Regions from separate parts of the Pigmentiphaga aceris genome, predicted to be linked through region 2. Evidence: predicted binding sites of a transcription regulator. Region 2 holds the regulator's gene; the other holds the start of a gene.
What was found. The regulator FliA, encoded in region 2, starts transcription of late flagellar genes. The targets are predictions, from matches to a motif close to CTAAAGTTTNNNNNNNNNNNGCCGNTA.
Positions count from the first base shown of each region.

Region 1 (4,419 bases), 1.5 Mb from region 2:
GCGCAATATTGCCCAGGCAGACCACCTTGGTGCCGGGACCGGCACGGGTGATCAGCGTCTTCATCTGCTTGGGCGTCAAATTCTGCGCTTCGTCGATGATCAGGAACTTGTTCAGGAAGGTACGGCCGCGCATGAAGTTCAGCGACTTGACCTTGATGCGTGAGCGGATCAGGTCCATGGTGGCCGCGCGACCCCAGTCGCCGCCGCTTCCGCTGCCGCTGCTGTGTTCGCTGTCACCCATGTTGAGCACGTCGAGGTTGTCTTCCAGCGCGCCCATCCAGGGCAGCATCTTTTCTTCTTCGGTACCTGGCAGGAAACCGATGTCTTCGCCCACCGGCACCGTGACACGGGTCATGATGATCTCGGTATAGCGTTTGGTTTCCAGTACCTGCGTCAGCCCCGCCGCCAGCGCCAGCAGCGTCTTGCCTGTACCCGCCTGACCCAGCAGCGAGATGAAGTCGCATTCCGGGTTCATCAGCAGGTTCAGCGCGAAGTTCTGTTCGCGATTGCGGGCGGTGATGCCCCACACATTGTTCTTGTTGTGGGTGAAGTCACGCAGGGTTTGCAGCACGGCGGTCTTGCCGACCACTTCGCGCACCTGCGCGTACAAGGGCATGCTGCCCTCGAAGTACACGAACTGGTTCACTGCAAATTGCGCGCACAGCGGGCCGGTTACCCGGTAGAAGGTGCTGCCGCTTTGCTGCCAGGACTCGATGCCCTTGCCGTGCTTGTCCCAGAAGTCGTCCGGCAATTGCAGCATGCCGGTATACAGCAGGTCTGAGTCTTCCAGCACCTGGTCGTTGAAGTAGTCCTCGGCCAGCAGGCCAAGTGCACGCGCCTTCAGGCGCATGTTGATGTCTTTCGACACCAGTACCACTTCGCGGTCCGGGTATTTGATCTTGACGGCGCTGACGACACCCAGAATCTGGTTGTCGGCCTTGCCCACCGGCAGGCTGTCGGGCAGTTCGCCGGTCATGCTGGTGGTCTGCAACAGCAGGCGGCCCAGCGCATCGCGGTTGCCCAGCTTGTCGAGCGGAATACCGTCGTCGATCTGCTCGCTGTTGACCACCAGCTGGTCAAGCAGGCGGCTGACCTGGCGGGCGTTGCGTGCGACTTCCGACACGCCTTTCTTGTGGTCGTCGAGTTCTTCCAGCGTGATCATCGGCAGGAAGACGTCGTGCTCGGCAAAGCGGAAGAACGAGCTGGGATCGTGCAACAGCACGTTGGTGTCCAGCACGAAGATGCGTTTGGCATCGGCGTGCGCACGCGCCGCGCGGCGTGTGGTTTCGACGCTCGGACGGCTGCGCGCCGCCGGGCGTGCCGTGGCGGTGGGTGCCACGGCGGCAACAGCTTGCTGTGCGTCGGCTGCCGGTGCGGCTTTGCCAGCTGCTTTGGTCTTGGGTGTTTTTTCCGCAACGGCAACGGGTGCGGCGACTTCTTTGGCAACCCGCGCAGACTTGCGCGCCGGTGCGGAAGGCGCGTCGACCGGCAGCGCAGCTGCGGTCTGAGCCAGGGGCTGGGCAACCGCGGGAGCAGCGGGTGCTGCGCGCTTCGCTGCGCTGGACAGCAACACGGCATCGCTGCCGCGTTTCGGACGTGCGGACTTGGCCGGCGTGGCACGCATGCCTGTCAATTCGGGCTGTACAAGAGGAGGGGAGGGGGGAACAACAACTTCCGGCTCGGTTGCAGCCGGCTTGCGTTTGGCGCGCGTCACGGCTGCTGCAGGTTCACCGTCCGACGCACTCAGGATCGAGGCGGGGCGGGTGGGCATCTTGGGAAGCGGCATGAATACAGGTCTCCTCGTCAGGAGCCTTAACGATACTGCACTTCCATGGCGGATTTATGGAGCAAGACCGTGCTTAGGTTGGATTTGGCAACCAGCATTGTCGTAATTCATCAGTCGGCCAACTATTAAGCTTTGATTAAGCTTGCCGTTAGTCACGCATTGCGTACGCCGGGGCGATCATTGCCGGAAGTATTGCCACGCGCAAGGCGCTTCTTTTGGAGGACGTGCATGGCTATCCAGACATCCAATATTGCCAATAGCAACACCAGCAGCACCACCCATCCCGACGCCACCAGCGCGTCGGCCTCCGCCAAGCCCGCGCCAACCGCTACCGAAGCGATGGCGCGCAACAAGGCACAAGTGAATACGCAGATCGTGCAAGCGTCGTTGACGGTGTCGATCAGCGCTGGAAACGAGTCGCAGCAGCTGGTGCTGCGCAATGTGGTCGACAAGCTCAATGAACTGCTGGACGACGGCAGCGGCATTCCTGCGCTGCAAACCGCGTCTCAGCAAGACAATTCACCCGAGGGTACGGCTGGGCGGATTGTGAGTCTGGCGACTGGTTTCTACGAGGCTTTCGCCAAGAAACATCCCAATGCAGACGAATCCGAGACGGCCGCGGCCTTCATGGAGACGATTCGCAGCGGGATCGAGCAGGGCTTCAAAGACGCGCGTGGCATTCTCGAAGGCCTGAGCGCGCTGCAAGGCGATGTGGCCAGCAACGTGGACAAGACCTACGAGCTGGTGATGAAGGGGCTTGACGAGTTCATGGCGAAATTCCAGCCCAAGGAGTCTACTGAGGCGGGTGCTCAGGCAGGTACTCCGACCGAAGCAAAGGCTGGCGTTCAGTCTGACAGCACCAAACCCGCAGCTTGAGGGTGACAAGGGCAGGGCTCGTCGCCTGAATACGGAAACGTTTCTGCCCTTGGCCACAAGGCTTTGTCGATCATGTTCTTTGATCGTGCTGTACGTCAGCCGGGTACGTCAGGCGGGTCTGCGGACCCGCCTGTTTTACGTCTGGACCTATATATATTCAGCCCAGTGCCTGCACGGCTGACAGCACCTCGTTCACATGGCCCGGCACCTTCAGGCCACGCCAGTCCTGCACCAGCAGACCCTCGGCGTTGATCAGGAACGTGCTGCGTTCAATGCCACGCACCTGCTTGCCGTACATGTTCTTCAGCTTCATCACGTCATAGGCCAGGCACACGGCCTCGTCCGGATCGGACACCAGCGTGAATTCCAATTCCTGCTTCAGACGGAAGTTTTCGTGCGACTTGATGCTGTCGCGCGACACGCCCAGCACCACCGCACCTGCTGCCTTGAACGCCTCGGCCTGGTCACGGAAGTTCTGTGCCTGGGTGGTGCAGCCCGGTGTGCTGTCCTTGGGATAGAAATACAGCACCACGGGTTTGCCGAGGAAATCGCTCAGGCTGATTTCGCCCTGGGTGCTGGCGGCGGTGAAGCCCGGCGCGGGACGGCCGACGAGGGGACGCATGCAGATTCCTGTGTGTAAGTCAGTGTGTAAATGAGGGTCTGGGAAGGGGATGGGCGGACTACGCATCCTGCTCGGGAATCAGCGCGATGCGAACACGCCGTCCCTCGGCAACCAGGATGTTGAAGGTGCGTGCTGCCGCCTGGGTAGTCATGACTTCAACGCCGATGCCGGCCTTCAGCAAGGGCTTGATCAGCGGCCCGGTCAGGAAGCGCTGGCGTGAACCTGTGCCGATCAACAACACTTCCGGCTGGTCTTTGGACGCCTGTGCAAGCGCGTCGGCGTTGATGTCGTCGACAGACGTCACGGGCCAGCGCTCGACCGTGCCGCTGGTGCCGAAGGTCACCGCGTAGTCGTGGCGCACCTTGTTGATGTCCAGATAGCCGGAACCATAGGCAGTGATGGTATTGGCGTTGGGATTGGAGTCGACGTGCAGTCTCATGCTGAATTCCGCAAAGAATGACGGGAAATGGCGGTATGTGGCGGTGCGGCGATTTGCCGGGGCCAAGGGCTTCCGATAGATTATAGGGTTAGCCTCGCAAGGTATCTGCGTGGCTGTTCCGCAAGGACGGGCGGCTGCCCACAGGATTGTCGCGGGGACGGACCCCGCGATCCCATTTTTGCGGAATCGGTGAAAGCTGGTTCCGCCGTGTGATTCAAAGCTTACGGAAAGTCAGATGGAACCCATTCGAGTCGGCCTGCTGGGCCTTGGTGTAGTTGGCGGCGGTACCTTCAAAGTGCTGGCACGCAATGCCGAAGAAATCGCGCGTCGCGCCGGACGCCGCATCGTGGTCACCAAGGTCTCCGCACGTGACCTGACTCGCGCCAAGGAACGTGTCGGCAATGACGCCGAGGTCGTCACCGATCCGTTCGAGATCGTGCGCGATCCGTCTATCGACATCGTGGTCGAACTGATTGGCGGCACCGGCATTGCCCGTGACCTGGTGCTGGAAGCGCTGGCTCAGGGCAAGCACGTGGTCACGGCCAACAAGGCCCTGCTGGCCAAGCATGGCAACGAAATCTTTGCGTTGGCCAGCAGCAAGGGCCTGATGGTGTCCTTCGAAGCGGCAGTTGCCGGTGGCATCCCGATCATCAAGGCCATTCGCGAAGGCCTGACCGCCAATCGCATCGAATGGGT
Region 1 is NZ_CP043046.1:2,211,818-2,216,236, forward strand. It holds gene FXN63_RS09395 (PhoH family protein) at 1-1,786, opposite strand, end outside; gene FXN63_RS09400 (DUF5610 domain-containing protein) at 2,015-2,662, shown strand; gene FXN63_RS09405 (peroxiredoxin) at 2,820-3,284, opposite strand; gene FXN63_RS09410 (Mth938-like domain-containing protein) at 3,343-3,723, opposite strand; gene FXN63_RS09415 (homoserine dehydrogenase) at 3,959-4,419, shown strand, end outside.
Region 1: the regulator FliA is predicted to act here: its motif matches at 1,911-1,937, upstream of FXN63_RS09400 (DUF5610 domain-containing protein).

Region 2 (4,419 bases):
ATACCCGGGACTGCCTGCGCATCATGCGCGAAGCACTCGGCGCGGATGCCATGATCGTGTCTACCCGGAAGACGGCAGATGGGGTCGAGATCGTGGGGGCCAGTGCGCAGGAAGTGCACGATGTACAAAACGCCGTGCTCGCGCCGGCCACGGTTGCGCCGCAGCGTCCGTCCTACAGCGTGCCCGCGCCGATTGGTCAAGATAGCGGCAGTGACAACGATACGGGCGAGACCGGTGGCCGCGCGTTGTGGGACGAGATCGAAGACGAACCCGTGCGCCTGTCGCCGGCTGCACGTGTGCTGGCACAGCAAAGCGGCACGCCGGCCTGGCCGCGCATGGATGAGGACCAGGCGCAGCACGTGGTGCGCTCCAATCTGCCGCAGGCAAGCCGTCCCCAACGTGAAGCCGTACACCCCGAACCTGAACGACCCCGCGTGCGCCCGATTGCAGAATCGGGCAGCCGCGTGTCGGAAACCGAACAAGGCATGCGCGAGACCCTGCGCCAGTCGCAACCCAGCTTGCCGGTAGCTGCCTCGCATTCGTCGCCTGAAGCCCAGCCAGCCGCAGCGCCCGCGATCTCGCCGGAAGATGCGCAGGCCATTGCTTCTGCCGCGACCGCACCGGTCATGGAAGAAATGCGCGCCATGCGTGAGTGGATGTCCCAGCAGATGGGCGCGCTGACCTGGCGTGATGCCACCCACCGCAACCCCATGCGTCGCAATCTGTGGCGCACGCTGGTCGACTCGGGTTTCTCGCCGGTGTTGGCGCGTACGATTCTGGCTCGCCTGCCCGACGATTACGCCGAGGCTCAAGCAGAACAGTGGTTGCGCGAAGTGCTGGTGCGCAATCTGCGCACGGTGCCGCTGGCTGACAGCATTGTCGAAAAAGGTGGCATTTACGCCATCGTCGGCCCGACGGGTGTGGGCAAGACCACGACCACGGCCAAGATCGCCGCGCGCTGCGTCGTGAAGTACGGTGCCCGTTCACTTGGTCTGATCACCACCGACCAATACCGGATCGGTGCCGTTGACCAGCTGCGTACCTTCGGCCGCATTCTGGGCGTCGATGTCTACACCGCACGCGGTGCCCAAGACCTTGAATCCACCTTGCTGGGCATGAGCGACCGCAAGCTGGTGCTGGTGGACACCACCGGTATGAGCCAGCGCGACGAGCGCATCCCCGAACATCTGCAATCCCTTGCCGTGACGAACGTGCAGCGCCTGCTGGTACTGCCGGGTGGTGCGCATGCAGAACAGGCCGAAGACATCGTCCAGGCGTATCGCGGCGACGGCCTGGCCGGCGCGATCATCTCCAAGCTCGATGAAGCGGTGCGCCTTGGCGGTCCGCTGGACGCCGCCATTCGTCATCAGCTGCCGCTGCATTTCCTGACCACGGGTCAGCGCGTACCGGAAGACTTGCACGGTGCCAACATCCAGTTGTTGGTGCATCGCGCGCTCAAGCAGCGCGGCTCGTCCTTGTTCGAGCTTGAAGGCGATGAGCTGGACTGGTCTTCAATGCCTGCGGTGGATGCCCCTTCCGGCAATCCGGCCCGCGTCTCATGATGGAGTCCTGACCGTGCAGGGCACGTCACTATATTCTGGCGAACTAACTGATCAGGCATCGGGCTTGCGTCGATTGCTGCAGCCTGCGACGCCGGTTGTCGAGATCGTCTGGGCAACCAATTCAGCCGTGCGCGCGGCTGCCATCCGGCGGCGTGTGCTGGCGTTGCGCCGCGAAGGTCGCGCACCCCTGGTGCTCGATCCGTCATACGGCGACCTGGCGCGGGCGTTCTCGGTCACGCCACGCTTCGAACTAGGCCATTTGCTGGACGGCCACACCACTGCCGATCACGCCTTGCACGCGATCGAGCCAGGCTGCTTCTTGCTGCCGGCAGCTCGCGCCTTGATGCGGGTTGTCAGTGGCGATGTAACCATGCAAGAGATTCTGGATGTTGTCGTGGCATTGCCGTCGGTGCCCGACATCCTGATCATCGGGGCAGGCCGCCAGCGGGCGAGCGAGCTTGCCTCGTGGAGTGGTGAAAACACGCGGTTCATCATGGTGGTTGATTCGCAGCCGGGGCAATTGATGACAGCCTATGTGCTGATCAAAGGGCTGCACGCCATCTTGCCGCAACTGTCGGTGTCTATCTGGGCGGGGGCCGCGGCGATGGAGGCCGCTACCCAGCTCAGCCTGACCGCCGAGCGTTTTCTCGGCTTGCACGCCGAGTTGGATATTTCCTGAATAAGATCTCATGTACAACCGAGCCGGCACGCTAGAACGTGATAGACAGCTGGAGCGCCATGTCCCCTTGGTGCGCCGCATGGCACACCACCTGGTGGCAAGGCTTCCTGCGAGTGTCCAGATCGAGGATTTGATCCAGGCCGGCATGATCGGCCTGATGGATGCGCTCGAACGATTCGAAGAGGGCATGGGTGCCCAGTTCGAAACCTACGCCACGCAGCGGGTGCGCGGTGCGATGCTCGACGAGTTGCGCCGCGGCGACTGGTTGCCGCGCAGCGTTCGACAGACGCAGCGCAAAATCGACGTGGCCATGCAGAAGCTTGAGCACAAGCAGGGGCGCGCACCGTCGGAAAACGAAATGGCCGAAGCGCTTGAGGTGCCGATCGACGAGTACCGGCACATGCTGGCCGATGCACGCGGCTCGCACCTCTTCTACTACGAGGATATGGACTCGGACGAAGATAGCGACAACTATCTGGACCGCCATATTGCCGACCATTCGGCAAATCCGCAGGAACGGCTGACCGATCGTCGTTTCAAGGAAGCGCTGGTCGAAGGTATCGAGCGCCTGCCCGAACGCGAGAAATTCGTGATGGGCCTGTACTACGAGCACGAGATGAACTTGAAGGAAATTGCTGCCGTGCTGGGCGTGACCGAGTCGCGCGTGTGCCAGCTGCATTCTCAGGCGGTTGCACGCCTGCGGACACGACTCAAGAGCTGGCGCGCCAATTGAGGTTCAGGTCGCTGGGCGACTGAATCGGCAAAAGGGATTTCTTACTGGGGATTTTGGGGATTTTCTAACTGCTTCTGGCTGACATCCGGCAACGGATCGTCGGCCGGATGTCTTTGCAGTACTGTGGTGGCACTGTTCTGCTGCGACGCTTAGACCGTCTTCAGCGTCAGTTGGCCGCCAGGACCGTATGTGGTCTCAAGACCGGCGGCACGTGCCAGTACTGCCAGGCGACTGCTGGCTGCGTGAGCTTGAATGTCGGAGAGTGCAGCAGCAACGCGCAGCGGCTTTGCCGTGTTCTCGATCCGGACACGCCATGCCTGGCGCACTGACTCATCTGCCGTGCTGAGTTGCTCTGCGAGTTCCGGCAAGACTTTTTGCAGGCTCAACAGGATTTGCGCGACTTCGCCCGCCAGACTGCGGACCAGGTCGGAATCGCCGCGTGCCATGGCATCGGTCAGCTGGGCACCCGTCGCATCGCAACGTTGCATCAAGGGCTCGAAGCGGCTGAGGGTAGCCGCGTCTACGCCTTGTAATCCCGCGAGGGAATTACCGGGAAGTGATGAGTTCGCGTTCAATTTGCAGGAACTTGTCTGCCACAGCTTCGGCGTTCACCTTGAACTTGCCGTCACGGATGGCTTGTTTGATTTCTTCGACGTGGGCAGCGTTGAAAGGTGCTTCGCTGCCTTGCGTCTCGCGCGATGCAGCCGACAGCTGGATCGATGAAGAGCTGGCGCTCACGCCGCTGGGCGCGCCTTGCTCGTTGGTCTGGCGAACGCGTGTTCCGGCCTGAGCATTGCTGCTGGGACGAAGCGGATCGGTACCGTTCTGGGTGATTTTCACGACATGACTCCTGCGATATACCCTAGTAACGGCGGGCCTGCTTAAAACTGTAGGGCTATATCGCCAGGAACTTTATCAGTTTGTGTATTTGGCGCGCTAGTTGCGCGGGCACGTGCCAGCATATGTTCTCACAGATGTACCTCGATCTGCTTGTCCGCGCGCAAGGTACCCGACACCGTTCGTCCGGATTCAAGTTTTACCCGGGCTGAACCGCCCACGGTCGACTGCTGAACGATTTCTCCGGCAGAGCGAACGGTAAATCCTTTGCCGATCAACAACACACGCACTTGTTCGCCAACACCCATGCGGGCTGCCGAGGTCAGTGCGTCTGGCGGAATTGGTTCACCGGCACGCAGCGGTCGCGTTACCCGTGAGCCGGCAAGACTTTGTTCATCAACGGTCACGCCGCGTGTCCAGCCAGCAACATCCAGCTCGGTCAAGGTCCAGTCGCCCTGTGCCAGCACGGAGCCTGCCTTGATCGGACGCGTGGGCACGGGAATCGTGGCGGTCAATGACACTTCGGCAGGCAGGCGCACTGTCCAGTTGCTGTCAGCGCAACGCAAGCCGATCTGCGTCTTGCCCCAGGATCTGGAGGAGGGCGGCAG
Region 2 is NZ_CP043046.1:3,751,883-3,756,301, reverse strand. It holds gene flhF (flagellar biosynthesis GTPase FlhF) at 1-1,562, shown strand, start outside; gene FXN63_RS16285 (MinD/ParA family ATP-binding protein) at 1,627-2,241, shown strand; gene FXN63_RS16280 (RNA polymerase sigma factor FliA) at 2,252-2,974, shown strand; gene FXN63_RS16275 (hypothetical protein) at 3,124-3,462, opposite strand; gene flgM (flagellar biosynthesis anti-sigma factor FlgM) at 3,521-3,814, opposite strand; gene flgA (flagellar basal body P-ring formation chaperone FlgA) at 3,943-4,419, opposite strand, start outside.